4 regions of the Priestia sp. JNUCC 25 genome follow, and region 1 is predicted to be linked to each of the others. Evidence: predicted binding sites of a transcription regulator. Region 1 holds the regulator's gene; each other region holds the start of a gene.
What was found. The regulator Rex, encoded in region 1, represses fermentation and respiration genes when NADH is low (regulators of the CRP and FNR family bind a similar motif). The targets are predictions, from matches to a motif close to TTGTGAAATATTTCACAA.
Positions count from the first base shown of each region.

Region 2: a site for Rex is predicted at 1,891-1,908, ahead of JNUCC25_RS13315 (DUF1641 domain-containing protein). Genes of this name have one in related genera too.
Region 3: a site for Rex is predicted at 1,692-1,709, ahead of yeiL (transcriptional regulator YeiL). Genes of this name have one in related genera too.
Region 4: a site for Rex is predicted at 1,352-1,369, ahead of JNUCC25_RS26330 (anion permease). Genes of this name have one in related genera too.

Region 1 covers NZ_CM132211.1:221,030-224,238, reverse strand. The annotation lists gene tatC (twin-arginine translocase subunit TatC) at 19-774, opposite strand; gene tatA (twin-arginine translocase TatA/TatE family subunit) at 790-975, opposite strand; gene JNUCC25_RS01310 (redox-sensing transcriptional repressor Rex) at 1,029-1,667, opposite strand; gene JNUCC25_RS01305 (ABC-F family ATP-binding cassette domain-containing protein) at 2,126-3,209, shown strand, end outside.
Region 2 covers NZ_CM132211.1:2,610,063-2,613,271, forward strand. The annotation lists gene JNUCC25_RS13305 (ammonium transporter) at 1-1,144, opposite strand, end outside; gene JNUCC25_RS13310 (hypothetical protein) at 1,141-1,557, opposite strand; gene JNUCC25_RS13315 (DUF1641 domain-containing protein) at 1,987-2,439, shown strand; gene JNUCC25_RS13320 (NAD(P)/FAD-dependent oxidoreductase) at 2,473-3,209, shown strand, end outside.
Region 3 covers NZ_CM132211.1:3,503,852-3,507,060, forward strand. The annotation lists gene JNUCC25_RS18290 (winged helix-turn-helix transcriptional regulator) at 1-130, opposite strand, end outside; gene JNUCC25_RS18295 (NAD(P)H-dependent oxidoreductase) at 277-861, shown strand; gene yeiL (transcriptional regulator YeiL) at 1,007-1,669, opposite strand; gene JNUCC25_RS18305 (class I SAM-dependent methyltransferase) at 1,778-2,413, shown strand; gene JNUCC25_RS18310 (hypothetical protein) at 2,469-2,597, opposite strand; gene JNUCC25_RS18315 (hypothetical protein) at 2,878-3,090, opposite strand.
Region 4 covers NZ_CM132211.1:5,024,648-5,027,856, forward strand. The annotation lists gene JNUCC25_RS26330 (anion permease) at 1-1,225, opposite strand, end outside; gene JNUCC25_RS26335 (class I SAM-dependent rRNA methyltransferase) at 1,504-2,703, opposite strand; gene JNUCC25_RS26340 (PepSY domain-containing protein) at 2,896-3,209, opposite strand, start outside.

The DNA of each region.
Region 1 (3,209 bases):
ACTGTTTCAGTGGTTTTTTTACATACTAACATCTTCTCTTTCTTGCTCTGCCCTTGCCTTTAACACTTTGCGATACGAAATGCGGGAAATAATGATGCTGATTTCATACAAAATTAAGAGCGGCACTGTCACCATCATGTGCGAGAGCAATTCCGGTGGTGTAATAAGTGCGGCAATAACTAGCAGTACGAAATAGGCATACTTTCGAATTTGAGATAAAAACATAGGCGTTATAATTCCTAATCGCGTCAAAAACATGACGACGACAGGAAGCTGAAACAACAGGCCAAAAGGCAGTGTGAGCTGCATTAAAAAAGAAAAGTATTCATTAATGCCAATCACTTGGTTTACATTCAGCTCATCAGAAACGCGCGTCATAAAATCGACGACAAATGGAAACAACACAAAATAAGAAAAAGAGACACCGCCGATAAAGAGAAAAATGGAAACAGGAATATATCCAAGCGTTACCTTACGCTCTTTTTCATATAAACCAGGACTAATAAATGCCCAAAGTTGATACAGTGCAACAGGAGCTGCAAGTACACAGCCGATAATAACAGCAAACTGCATATAAATCTTAACTGGATCTGTTAGCCTAAATGCATTCATCGTTAAATTTTTTGCCTCATCAGCATGCTGTAAATAGACAATAACCTTATCCGCTATAAAAAAGCCGCCAATTGTGGCAATGACAAAGAAAAATAAAACAATTAAAATGCGTTTTCGCAGCTCTCCTATATGATCATATATTGACATTTCTTGTTCAGTCATACTATGATCACCCTTTTACTCTTTGTCATCTACTTGACGCTGTTTATCTTTTTCACGATCTTCTGATGCACCGCTAGCGGCATGCTTAAACTCTCTAAGCGTTTGCCCGACTGACCTTCCTAGCTCCGGTAACCGTTTCGGTCCAAAAATAAGCAGTGCTACAATCGCAATAATAATCCAACTGCCTGCTCCAATCCCCATATTCCCACTCTCCTTATTAATTTAGACTTAAGGAAATCGTAACACAGTCCACCTTATTCAACAGGATAATTTTTCAAAAAATAGACAAGCGACTGTAATTCTACAGCAAGATCAATATGATGTAGTCGAATCTCATCCGGTACGTTTAAGCGTGCAGGAGTGAAGTTTAGAATCCCTTTAATTCCGCAGTTCACTAAACGATCGGTAATTTGCTGAGCAACAGTGGCAGGAACGGTTAAAATCGCCACTGAGATATCATCACTCATATAATCTTCCAATTGGTCAAGGTGATAAACCGGCACGTCACCTACTTTTGTACCGACTTTATCTTCTATCACATCAAAAGCGCACTCAATTTTGGTGTTATTATTTTTAATAAAATTATAATTTAAAAAGGCCGTTCCCAGATTCCCCACGCCAATCAGTGCTACTTTCGTTACTTCATCTTGGTCTAACGTTTTACGGAAAAATGTAAGTAAATAATTCACATTGTAGCCGTATCCCTTTTTCCCTAATGCTCCAAAATAAGAAAAGTCCCGACGAATAGTAGCAGAATCAACTTTCACTGCCTCACTTAACTCTGCTGACGAAACACGCTGTTTACCAGAAGCATGCAAGTTTTTTAAAAAACGATAATAAAGCGGCAATCGTTTAGCCGTTGCTTGTGGTATTTTTAATTGTTCAGTGTTCACGTTGTACCCCCTCAGTTCATGTATGTCATTACTAACATTTTCAAGTCATATTGCATTACCTTTCACAAAGCATCAACCGCTTTGAGGTAGCGCTTCCAATTCTCTCTCTTTTCTCTTGTTTTATATATACTCCGCTTCACACCCCGACGGCTTTTGTCTATCCAGCACTATTTAAAGTCGTTAGCTAGAACGAAGCAATTAGCCCTTCAAAGGATTCGTTTGTTAGTCATGACGGATTTTCTACATCCATCATATATAAGTTCAGAGATGCACTTATCTCTTATTTTAACATAGTATCCTGTATAAAATGTGCACGTAAAATCATTTTATTTCATGAATCAAAACATTCGCTTCACCATTTTTCCTTGTCCCTGTACAAATTACAAACGCTTGTAGGAAGAACTTGTAGTTGAGAATATGTTAAAATACACTATGGATATACTACTAGAGGTGAAAAAATGATTATTCTACAATTGAACGGTATTACAAAATACTATGGGGCAGAACCCATTTTATCGAATATAAAGTTAGAAGTACAATCAAAAGACCGCATTGCCCTAGTGGGACGAAACGGTGCTGGTAAATCAACTTTATTAAAAATTATTGCTGAGCAGCTTTCTTATGACAGCGGAGAAATTATTAAACCTAAAGGTGTTTCCATTGATTATATGGGACAAGATACAGTTCTTGAGTCAACACTCTCCATATGGGAAGAAATGATGACTGTCTTTGCTCCGTTAAAGAAGATGGAAAAAGAATTACGTACGCTTGAAACGAAGATGGGCGATCCAGACATTTTTAATGATTCAGTTCAATACGAAAAACTAACCAAAGAGTACGATCAGCTTCAAGTAACGTTCAAAGATTTAGGCGGCTATCAATATGAAGCGGATACACGATCTATTCTTCACGGTTTCCGTTTTTCAAACTTTGACTATAGCACCCCTATTTCCTCCTTGAGCGGTGGACAAAAAACACGCTTGGCGCTTGCAAAACTGCTTTTAACAAAGCCGGACTTACTTATTCTCGATGAGCCTACCAACCACTTAGATATTGAAACTTTAGCATGGCTGGAACAGTTTCTGCAAGGGTATGAAGGAGCTATTTTAATTGTTTCACACGATCGTTACTTCCTTGATAAAGTCGTAAATCAAGTGTATGAAGTCACACAAAAAACAACGGTGAAGTACACGGGCAACTACTCTAAATACCTTGTACAAAAAGCAGAGCGATATGAAAAAGAGTTGCGTCAGTACGAAAAGCAGCAAGATGAAGTCGCAAAACTGAATGATTTTATTCAGCGAAACATCGCCCGCGCATCGACTACAAAACGTGCGCAAAGCAGACGTAAACAGCTCGATCGAATGGAGTTAATAAATCGACCTAACGAAGGCGAAAAATCAGCTAGTTTTTCGTTTGAAATTGAGCGTCAAAGCGGAAATGAAGTCTTAAATCTCGAAAACGTGTCTATTGGATATGATGAACACAAATATATTGTTCAGCAGGCAAACCTTCGGATTAAAAAAGGTGAAAGCCTTGCGT
Region 2 (3,209 bases), 2.4 Mb from region 1:
GAACCACCAAGGAAATAACCTTTAACCCTATCCACGTCGTAACAAATCCCCAAGCGCATAGAGCGATTAACCCAAGAAGTTGAACGCCAAGTAACGTCCAGCCTCCTCCTGTAAACACACCGCCGTCTGTAGAAAACAAGCCCACAGCCAACGTGCCCCATATTCCCGAAGCAGCGTGTACAGGAAAAGCTCCTACAGGATCGTCGATTTGACGTGCTTCGAGCCAGTTTGTAGCTGCCATCATTAATAAGCCAGATACAGCTCCAATAAAAATAGCAGATGGTGTGTTAACAAAAGCGCACCCGGCCGTAATGCCAACCAGTCCAGCAAGCGATCCATTTATTACAGAAGGTGCATCTGAACGGTTGTAGCGAAATAAAGTATAAAATAAAGTAGCTGCTCCGCCTGCTGCTGCTGATAACATTGTGACAATAGCAATGTGACCAATTCTAACGTCAGTGGCACTTAGCGTACTTCCTGCATTAAACCCGAACCATCCAAACCATAATAAAAAAGCACCCACTGATGCAAGCGGCAAATTGCTTGGAAGAGAAACAGAACTAATTCCATTTTTCGTGAACTTCCCTTTTCTCGGTCCAATCATTATTGCAGCTGCTAAAGCTGAAAAACCGCCAAGAGCATGGATAACTGCCGAACCGGCAAAATCAAGCATCCCTAACTTACTAATCCATCCGCCTCCCCAAATCCAGTGGCCGGCTATAGGATAAATAAATGTAGTCATCAAAATCGCATATAAAAGATATGCGCGGAAATTAATTCGTTCTGCCACCGCTCCAGAAACGATAGAAATGACCGCAATAACAAACGCACATTGAAACAGCCAAAACGTTTCAAGCCCAATTGGAATGTCAAGGTGCGATAAATTACCTGAGAGCGCAAAACCGCTTTTACCGACAACTCCACCTAAATCATCGCCGTACATTAATCCAAAACCAATTAAATAGAAACAAAGCGTTCCTATTGTAATATCAGCGAATACTTTCATAATAATATTCACGCTATTTTTATAGCGGACAAAACCTGCCTCTAGCAAGGCAAAGCCGCCTTCCATTAACAAAATCATCGCCGCTGTTAACACGACCCACGTTGTATTTATCCCTAAACTTAGTTCATTAACACTCATATCCCAACGCCTCCACTGCTTTTTAATCGTTTTATTTCTTGTACAATAGCAGGCGAAAGCGTAATTTCACTTGTTTCTTCATTTTCCGCTTTTATTAATTCAAGAACTTCATGAAGTTCTCGCATTTGTGCTTTAAGGTGATCAATTTTTTTAAAGCGTTCCTTTACGTATACCATATACTCGACCGCTTGATGCTGACTTAAAGGACGCCCGGTAAAAAATTTACGAAACGGTGATAGTGATTGATACCAAGCTTCTTCAGCACGTTTCTTCTCTTCGTATTTACTAATTTTCGTTTTTATATCTTCTATTTCTTGTGCTTTAGCTTCTTTTAACTTCATTATAAATTCAATTAATTTTAATTGAGGCAATGTAATGACCACATTATGATAAAGTTCATCCACTATAACCATGTTATATCTCCTTACATAAGATGTTATATTATGATTATATGTAGAACACTATAGTAAGTCAATGTAATTTTTTGAAAACTCTTTAAATAGTAAATGCGCCCTATCTTTTTAATACTTATAGAATATTAAGTTCCTATGTGTTGAAATATGACGTTATTTGTTTTATCGTAGGAAGAGGAATCATGTTAGTTCCCTATTTTAATTTTATTTACCTAGGCAATTATTCGCTTTATTTTTTATAAACTTTTATTAAACAAAGGGTTACGAGGTTCTTCACTTATTTTTTCAACAAAATGAGTTGATTTTATCTCGTATTAAAATTAAAATAGAATTATGTGCAAGATTTCACAACTTCACAATGTAGTTTGAAAGTCTAGCAGATAACTAGGAACTACATATGCAACAGTATCCAGCAAAGGAGGACTTTTCATGTCTCAATCAACTATTCAAAAATCAGCTGCAGAGGAAAATGCTGCTGTACAAACAGAAGCGGCAGTTAACAAAGGTCAAGCGGATGTGTTAGATCAATTGTTAAAGCCTGAAGTACAAGAAGCTCTTACTGTTCTTGTAGATAATTTACCAAAATTATCTGAAATGGTAACGGTGCTTACAAAAACTTACGACGTTGCGCAATCATTATTAACTGACGACGTATTAAAAGAAGATCTACTTGGTGGAGTAAAAGAATTTATCGAGCCAGTAGAAGGAACAGTAAAAGGTCTTGCAGCTACTGCAATCGAAGCAAACGATCGTGCAGAAGCAAACGCTTCTAATTCAATCGGTTTATTCGGTTTATTACGCATGCTTAAAGATCCACAAGCTCAAAAACTATTCCGCTTTGCACAAGCGTATTTAGACATTACAAACGAAAAACAAAAATAATTTTCATTAAAAAGTGTGGACGGAGGATCGACTATGTCAAAACATATTTTAATTTTAGGCGGCGGTTACGGTGGTTTATTAACTGCAATGACAGCTCGCCAACACCTAAGTGCGGATGAAGCAAAAATTACAGTAGTGAACCGTTTTGCTACTCACCAAATCATTACAGAATTACACCGTCTAGCTGTAGGCGGCGTTTCTGAACAAGCGGTAGCTTTACCACTTGATAAATTACTTAAAAACTACAACGTTGATTTAAAAATTGCAACGGTAAAAGAAATCTCACCAGATCAACGTGAAGTATCTCTTGAAGATGGTACAAAATTAAGCTACGACTACCTTGTTACAGCGTTAGGTAGTGAAACTGCTTACTTCGGTATCCCTGGTTTAGAAGAGCACAGCTTCGTTCTTAAATCAGTAAATGATGCAAACCGTTTACGTGCACACGTAGAAGCTTGTATCGCTGAATACAGCAAAACAAAAAATAAAGCTGACGGTACAATCGTAGTTGGCGGTGGCGGATTAACAGGTATCGAACTTGTTGGTGAATACGCTGACTTAATGCCAAGCCTATGTCTAAAACACGGTGTTGATCCAAAAGAAATTTCTCTATACTGTGTAGAAGCAGCTCCTACAGTTCTTCCAGGCTTCCCTGCTGAATTAGTAGAGCGCGCTCAATCAAGCTTAACAAAACGTGGCGTTACATTTGTTACTGGTACACCTGTAACAAAAATGGATGCTACAACTGTTGAACTTAAAGACGGCAGCAA
Region 3 (3,209 bases), 1.8 Mb from region 1:
TCCTGGTTTTTGTGCTTAAATGCCATAAAATGATGATTTTCCATTTTCCTGCAATTATGTCTTGAGTTTGTGTAACTGGACAAACTTCTTTATGCTCTTCTGGAGGTTGGGTGAACCAACTTCGTGCCATAATCAATACCTCTCCTTCTTTATGGTTCTATTTTTGTGACTATGTTATAAAAAAATGACTACTTTTAAAAAAACGTCTAAGACTATAATATTAGATTACCCCTAATAATCAAATGAAAGTAAATAAATACTTGGAGGTTATTTGAAATGAAACACCTTATTGTTTATGCACATCCAAATCCAGAAAGCTTAAACCATGCAATCTTGGATACAACAGTTAATACATTAAAGAAAAACGGTCACGAAGTTGTTGTACGTGATTTATATGCATTGGATTTTCAACCTGTATTGAAACCAGAAGATACTGAAGCTATGAAAGCAGGACAAACTCCTAATGATATTAAAACAGAACAAGAATTTATCTCTGATGCAGACGCTATAACATTTATTTATCCTATTTGGTGGACAGGTCTTCCAGCCATTCTTAAAGGATATGTAGATCGAGTATTTGCATACGGGTTTGCTTATGCTCCTGGTGAAGAAGGAATCATTAAGCTTTTGAAAGGTAAAAAAGGCTTGATCATTAATACTCATGGTACTCCTAATGAAGTTTACGATGAGATTGGAATGACAGCTGGTCTTAAAATAACATCTGACATTGGAATATTTGATTTCACTGGAATTGAGACTGTAGAACACTTACTGTTTGGAAGTATTGGATACCTTGATGAAGAAGGATATAAAGGTATGTTAAATAAAGTTGAAGATACCTTTAATCGTCATTTCTCATAAAAAGATAAAAATACTGCCTAATTAGGCAGTATTTTTTGATGGCACTCTTTTATTTAATGGGCTTTAAAAATTGTAATATTTAGCTCTTTAGGTTCCTAGAACATCCATTATAGCAACTAAAAATGTAAGGTTATTATGAGTATCTTTAATTTAATTTCGCTAGTTTTTCAAGACGTTCTCTGTCTCTAATGATGTAGCCTGGTGACTGCTTTTCAATAATATCTGTTTTACATAGTTGTGCTAGTACATGGAGCAGATGACGATATGATACGCCCAAGTACTCGCATACTTCAGTATGTTTCTCTTTATAAAAGTTACCATCAGCCGACAACATTATAAAAGCAGCGAGGCGGTTCTCAAGCGGATATGCCTGATTTTGGGTATACTTTGCTGAAGTTCTAGTTGCTTTCTCACTTAAAAAACTGCATAAATGCCTGAGAAATGTAACATCTGTTAAGAGCTTATTTTTACAGGCATTAATCGGAATAGCCAAACAAATGGTTTTTGTGACAGTTTGTATAGCTTTAGAATATTGTTGCGAATTTAATAGCTCTACTTCCCCCATGAATGTTGGAGCCTGTAAAAAATTAATTAAAGACACTTTTCCGTTTTCGTGTGTAACATAGAGTTTTGCCTTACCTTCAACAAGATAATAAATATATTGAGGGTAGGAACCTTCCTTGTAAATAAACTCACCACGTTCAAATTGGCAGACTTGAATAAATGGAGTAATCGGAAAGGAAAAAAGTGATTGAATCGAATACTTTTCGATATAGTAACTGTGCATAGGCTCGTTTAAAAATTTCATTTTTTCTCCTATTGTTATAAAAATATGAGATATCTCACATTATTTTATCTATTTACATGCTATGATGCAATAAAAGTTGATATATCAATAAGGAGTTGTCTCATACACATGATTAAACAAGACGAATATTGGAATGAAGTAGCTAATAAAAAGGAATTTACTACGCCTTTTCAACCTGAATTATTTCTCACACATGTTGACCGTGATGCTGTCATATTGGATTATGGTTGTGGTTATGGAAGAACCTTATCTGAACTAAGAGGTTACGGTTATAAAAATTTACATGGTGTAGATTTTTCGGAAGAGATGGTTAAGAGAGCTAAGTCAAACGACTCGGAAATTGATTTTCAAGTTATTCAAAGTGGGAAGCTCCCTTTTCCTAATCATTCTTTAGATGCTGTTTTACTTTTTGCAGTTTTAACATGTGTGCATAAAGATGAGGAACAGAACGCTATTTTAAACGAGATTAAACGCGTGCTGAAACCAGGAGGCATCATATATATTAATGATTTTTTGCTCAATCATGATAAGAGAAACAAAGACCGTTACGAAAAAGGTTTGGCTAAATATCATACCTATGGAGTGTTTGAATTAGCTGATGGAGCCATCTTGCGTCATCATAGTGAAAAGCGCATAAAAGAGTGGACGAATCAATTTGAAGAAGTAGAATATAAAAAAGTAGAATATGTTACTATGAACGGCAATCGTTCTAATGGTTTAGTTTATGTAGGTAAAATAAGATAAATATAGATAAAAAAAGCCATCTCTTGTGATAAAAGAGATGGCTTTTTTCGATTGTTTAAGATGGCACCTTCTTTGAATTTCCCGAGATTTTTCTTGCTGCAAAAGAAAAAGCTTCTGGAACGTAAAAAATAACACTTAACAGTCCTCTCATAGCTAAATTAGTCAGTGAAAAAGCTAGTTCCATTCTTCATCGCCTCCTTCTCATTACATATTTTATCGTAATTCACTAAAAATTCTTTGTTCATACAGTTCCTAGAACATATTTTATATTTACTAAAAAGAAACCTTAGTATTGGCAAGGTTTCTTTTCTTATTGTATAAGGTTTATTCATATGTATCCCGCTCTGAGCGAATATTGAAGGTGAATTAAAACATGTTTTTTACTACTATATAGCATTTTCCGACGTTTTGTGATTCATAAAATAAATGGCAGCGTCAAATACGCACTTTGTAAAAGCTGATACCTAGCTTTTGTTATTAAAGTCCTTTATTTCTCTTTCAATAAGAGCTACCGAAATTTCGAATGCTTGTATTCTTCTTTTAGCTAAGGTAATTTGAGATTTATATCTATCAGCATTTTCTTTAGCTTCAAACGTTTTTACTGTCTGTCTGAGTTTGTGTAAAGTTGAATCAATTTGACGTTTTGCTTCAACTAATTTAGATACATCAAATTTCATTTACGTCTCTCCTTTTTATAATTTTTATCGGTAAGATGTCTTTCTTTAAAAAGGTTGTTTATCGGCAGAGCTACTGTTATCTATATTTCCTGTCCTGTACATGAGTAGCCATCCAAAAA
Region 4 (3,209 bases), 260 kb from region 1:
GAGGCGCACCAGCGGCCACGATGACAGATAAAAATGCTGCGTACATAGCGCTGACGTGAGCCGTATTACTCGCAAAAAAGTAGTGAGAATAAAAATACGCAACAGCTAGTACAATCAACGCCGTCATCCAAGACATATGACTAACAGTGCCTTTCATCAGATCACTGAACCAAGGAATCATGCCTAGATCATTTAAGAAGGTTGCCATCATAACCAACACAGCAAACCAAACTAATGTATCCCATGCTCCCTGTTCTTTTTTGATGTCCGACCAGCTTAGTACTTGCGTTAAAAGCAGCGTACATAGACCAATAAAAGCAGTTGTTGTTGCATTAATATTTAAATTAGCGCCAAAAATCCACAGCACAAGAAGGAGTAAAAATACGCCAATCATGTACCATTCTTCTTTCTTTAGCGGACCCATCTCATTTAATTTTTTTACTGCAATTTCAGATGCTTCCGGTGTTTCTTTTAATTCTGGCGGATACAGCTTATAAATAACAAGCGGAATAACAATTAAACTAATAATTCCAGGTACAATTGCAGCCGCTGCCCAGCCAACCCATGAAATAGTCTTTCCTGTAATTTGTTCCGTCATTTTAACAGCAAGAGGATTGGCCGCCATTGCTGTTACAAACATAGCGGATGTGATCATATCTCCTTGAAACGATACTTTTGTTAAGAAAGCACCGACTCTGCGCTCCGTACCGTCTCCAGTTCTCGATCCATATGTTTCGGATAAAGAACGAATGATTGGAAGAATAATTCCTCCAGCTCGTGCTGTATTAGACGGCATTGCAGGTGATAAAAGCAAGTCACTTACGATAAGAGAATACGATAATCCCAACGTCTTTTTACCGAACAAACGAACGAAGATATAGGCAACCCTTGTTCCTAGACCAGTCTTAATAAAACCTCTAGAAATAAAGAATGCAATAACGATTAACCAAATCGTCGTATTTTGAAAACCGCTGAGCGATTGTTCAAGTGTTAATGTATTAGTTAATACAATAATGGTTAAAGATAAAATAGCTACACTGCCTAATGGCAATGGTTTAATGATAAGCCCTACGATAGTAGCCACAAAAATAGCGAATAAGTGCCAAGCCTTCACATCAAGTCCGGACGGAGGTGTAATAAACCATAAAACAAGTCCGATTGCCAGACAAATTAATAAAGGAATAAATTTCACTTCGCCGGCAGGCTTTTTTGTTATTTCAGCCATAATCTTTCTCCTTTCATGTTTTTTAATAATAGTAGTAGTATGCTCTTTCTACTTCGTACCCAATACTTATCCCATTTAAAATAAAATAATTGTAAAAATACGTTTCGTAAGGATGATATTGTAAAATTGTGAAGTATTGAGCATAATTCCTTTATTATTTTATCATATATATTGACAATATTTATCTCCTACCTTCATTTTGTCCCCTTCAAATAGCTTGTAATCGTTATTTTATCAAAAATAAATAAACTGCATGAGTTCATCATGCAGCCTTGCATTTAGCGATTTATTTTTTGAATAAACACGACTTTTAAATAATTACCTGACTTAAATTCTTTTATTGTTTTAAAATCAGATGGAAGAGCGAACTGCTCCATCATTTTGTACCGTTCCCCTTTTTCATTAAAAGCTTTTTCAATAAACGAATGGAATTTTTTCATATCAAAATTGCTTGCATTCGTAGATGCTACAATGACACCGTTTGGCTTTGTAAGCGCAATGGCTTCTTTTAATAAATCTTTGTAGTCTTTTGCCGCGCTAAACGTATGCTTTTTCGACTTAGCAAAGCTTGGCGGATCTAGCACCACAAGATCGAAGGTCATGTTCTTCTTGACCGCATATTTAAAATACTTGAAAACATCTTCTACGATAATGTCCTGTGCTTCGTGATCAATTCCATTTACACTAAATTGCTCAATTGTTTTTGCCAAGCTGCGGTTGGCTAAATCGACACTTGTTGTTTTCGCAGCTCCTCCAAGAGCGGCCGCCACTGAAAATGCGCCTGTATACGAAAACATATTTAGCACGGTCTTTCCTTTTGCATATTTATCTCGAATCGTTTTACGGACGTCTCGCTGATCTAAAAAGACTCCCACCATCGCTCCGTCATTTAAGTAAACGGCAAAACGAATACCATTTTCTTTTACAATTAAAGGGAATTCACCTTTATCCCCTGCTACAAAATCATCTTCTTCAATATACTGCCCCTTTACGTTAAAACGTTTTTTCTGGTACAGCCCTTTAAAGTTAGGCGCAGACTTTAAGGCTTCAATGACGTATTCTTTAAATTGATAAATTCCTTCACTATACCAACTCATGACGTAATATCCGTCATAATAATCAATAATCAAGCCGCCGATTCCGTCACCTTCACTATTAAATATGCGAAAAGCAGTTGTGTCTTCAGACGCATAAAAGTCATGACGAGATGAAATAGCTTGCTGAATTTTTCTAGCAAAAAACGCCGCGTCAATTTGCTCACTTTTCTTCTTCGTAAGAATCCATCCGTAGCCTTTGTTTTGTTTTCCATAATAGCCTTTGGCTAAAAATTGATTCTTGGGAGTAACTAAGTTAATAATAACCCCTTCTTCTTGCAGTTTATGACCATCAACAAGCGCATCTTTTTCAATGAGTGGATAACCCTTGTTCACTTTTTTAATAAAAGTTTCTTTGGCTATAACTTGTACTTCTTTTCTCATGTGTACACCCTATCTATTTAATTTATTTCATTCTAGTTCTATCCATTTTACAACAATAATCTACATTTATCTTAACATAGATAAACAGCCCCGTTTCTAGTTATAAATAGAAAAGCAGAGGATGCCTTGAAGCACCCTCTGCTTGATATGAATGAAAAATGAAATGTATGTTTTATGTTTTAAGATAAAAAATTATGAGCACTCTTGTCCCGTATAAGCATCGAACTTAAGCGTCTGCTGCTTGCTTCCGCTAACTAAGGTTACTACGTATACAGTTATTGAGTTTTCTGTTATAAGCTCAATATGCTCTACTTTTCCTTCTTGATGTTTTAAAGCAAGATCTTTTACAGCGTTCTCCGTTAACAGTTGAAGCTTATCTTGTTTTACATTTGTGATTTCACCCGAAACCGCATCGATTGTAACCGTGTATTCCGTATTATCTTTGATTATTTTCACTGTGAAAATCGCTGCATTTTGATCATATTCTACCATTTTCACCTTACCTG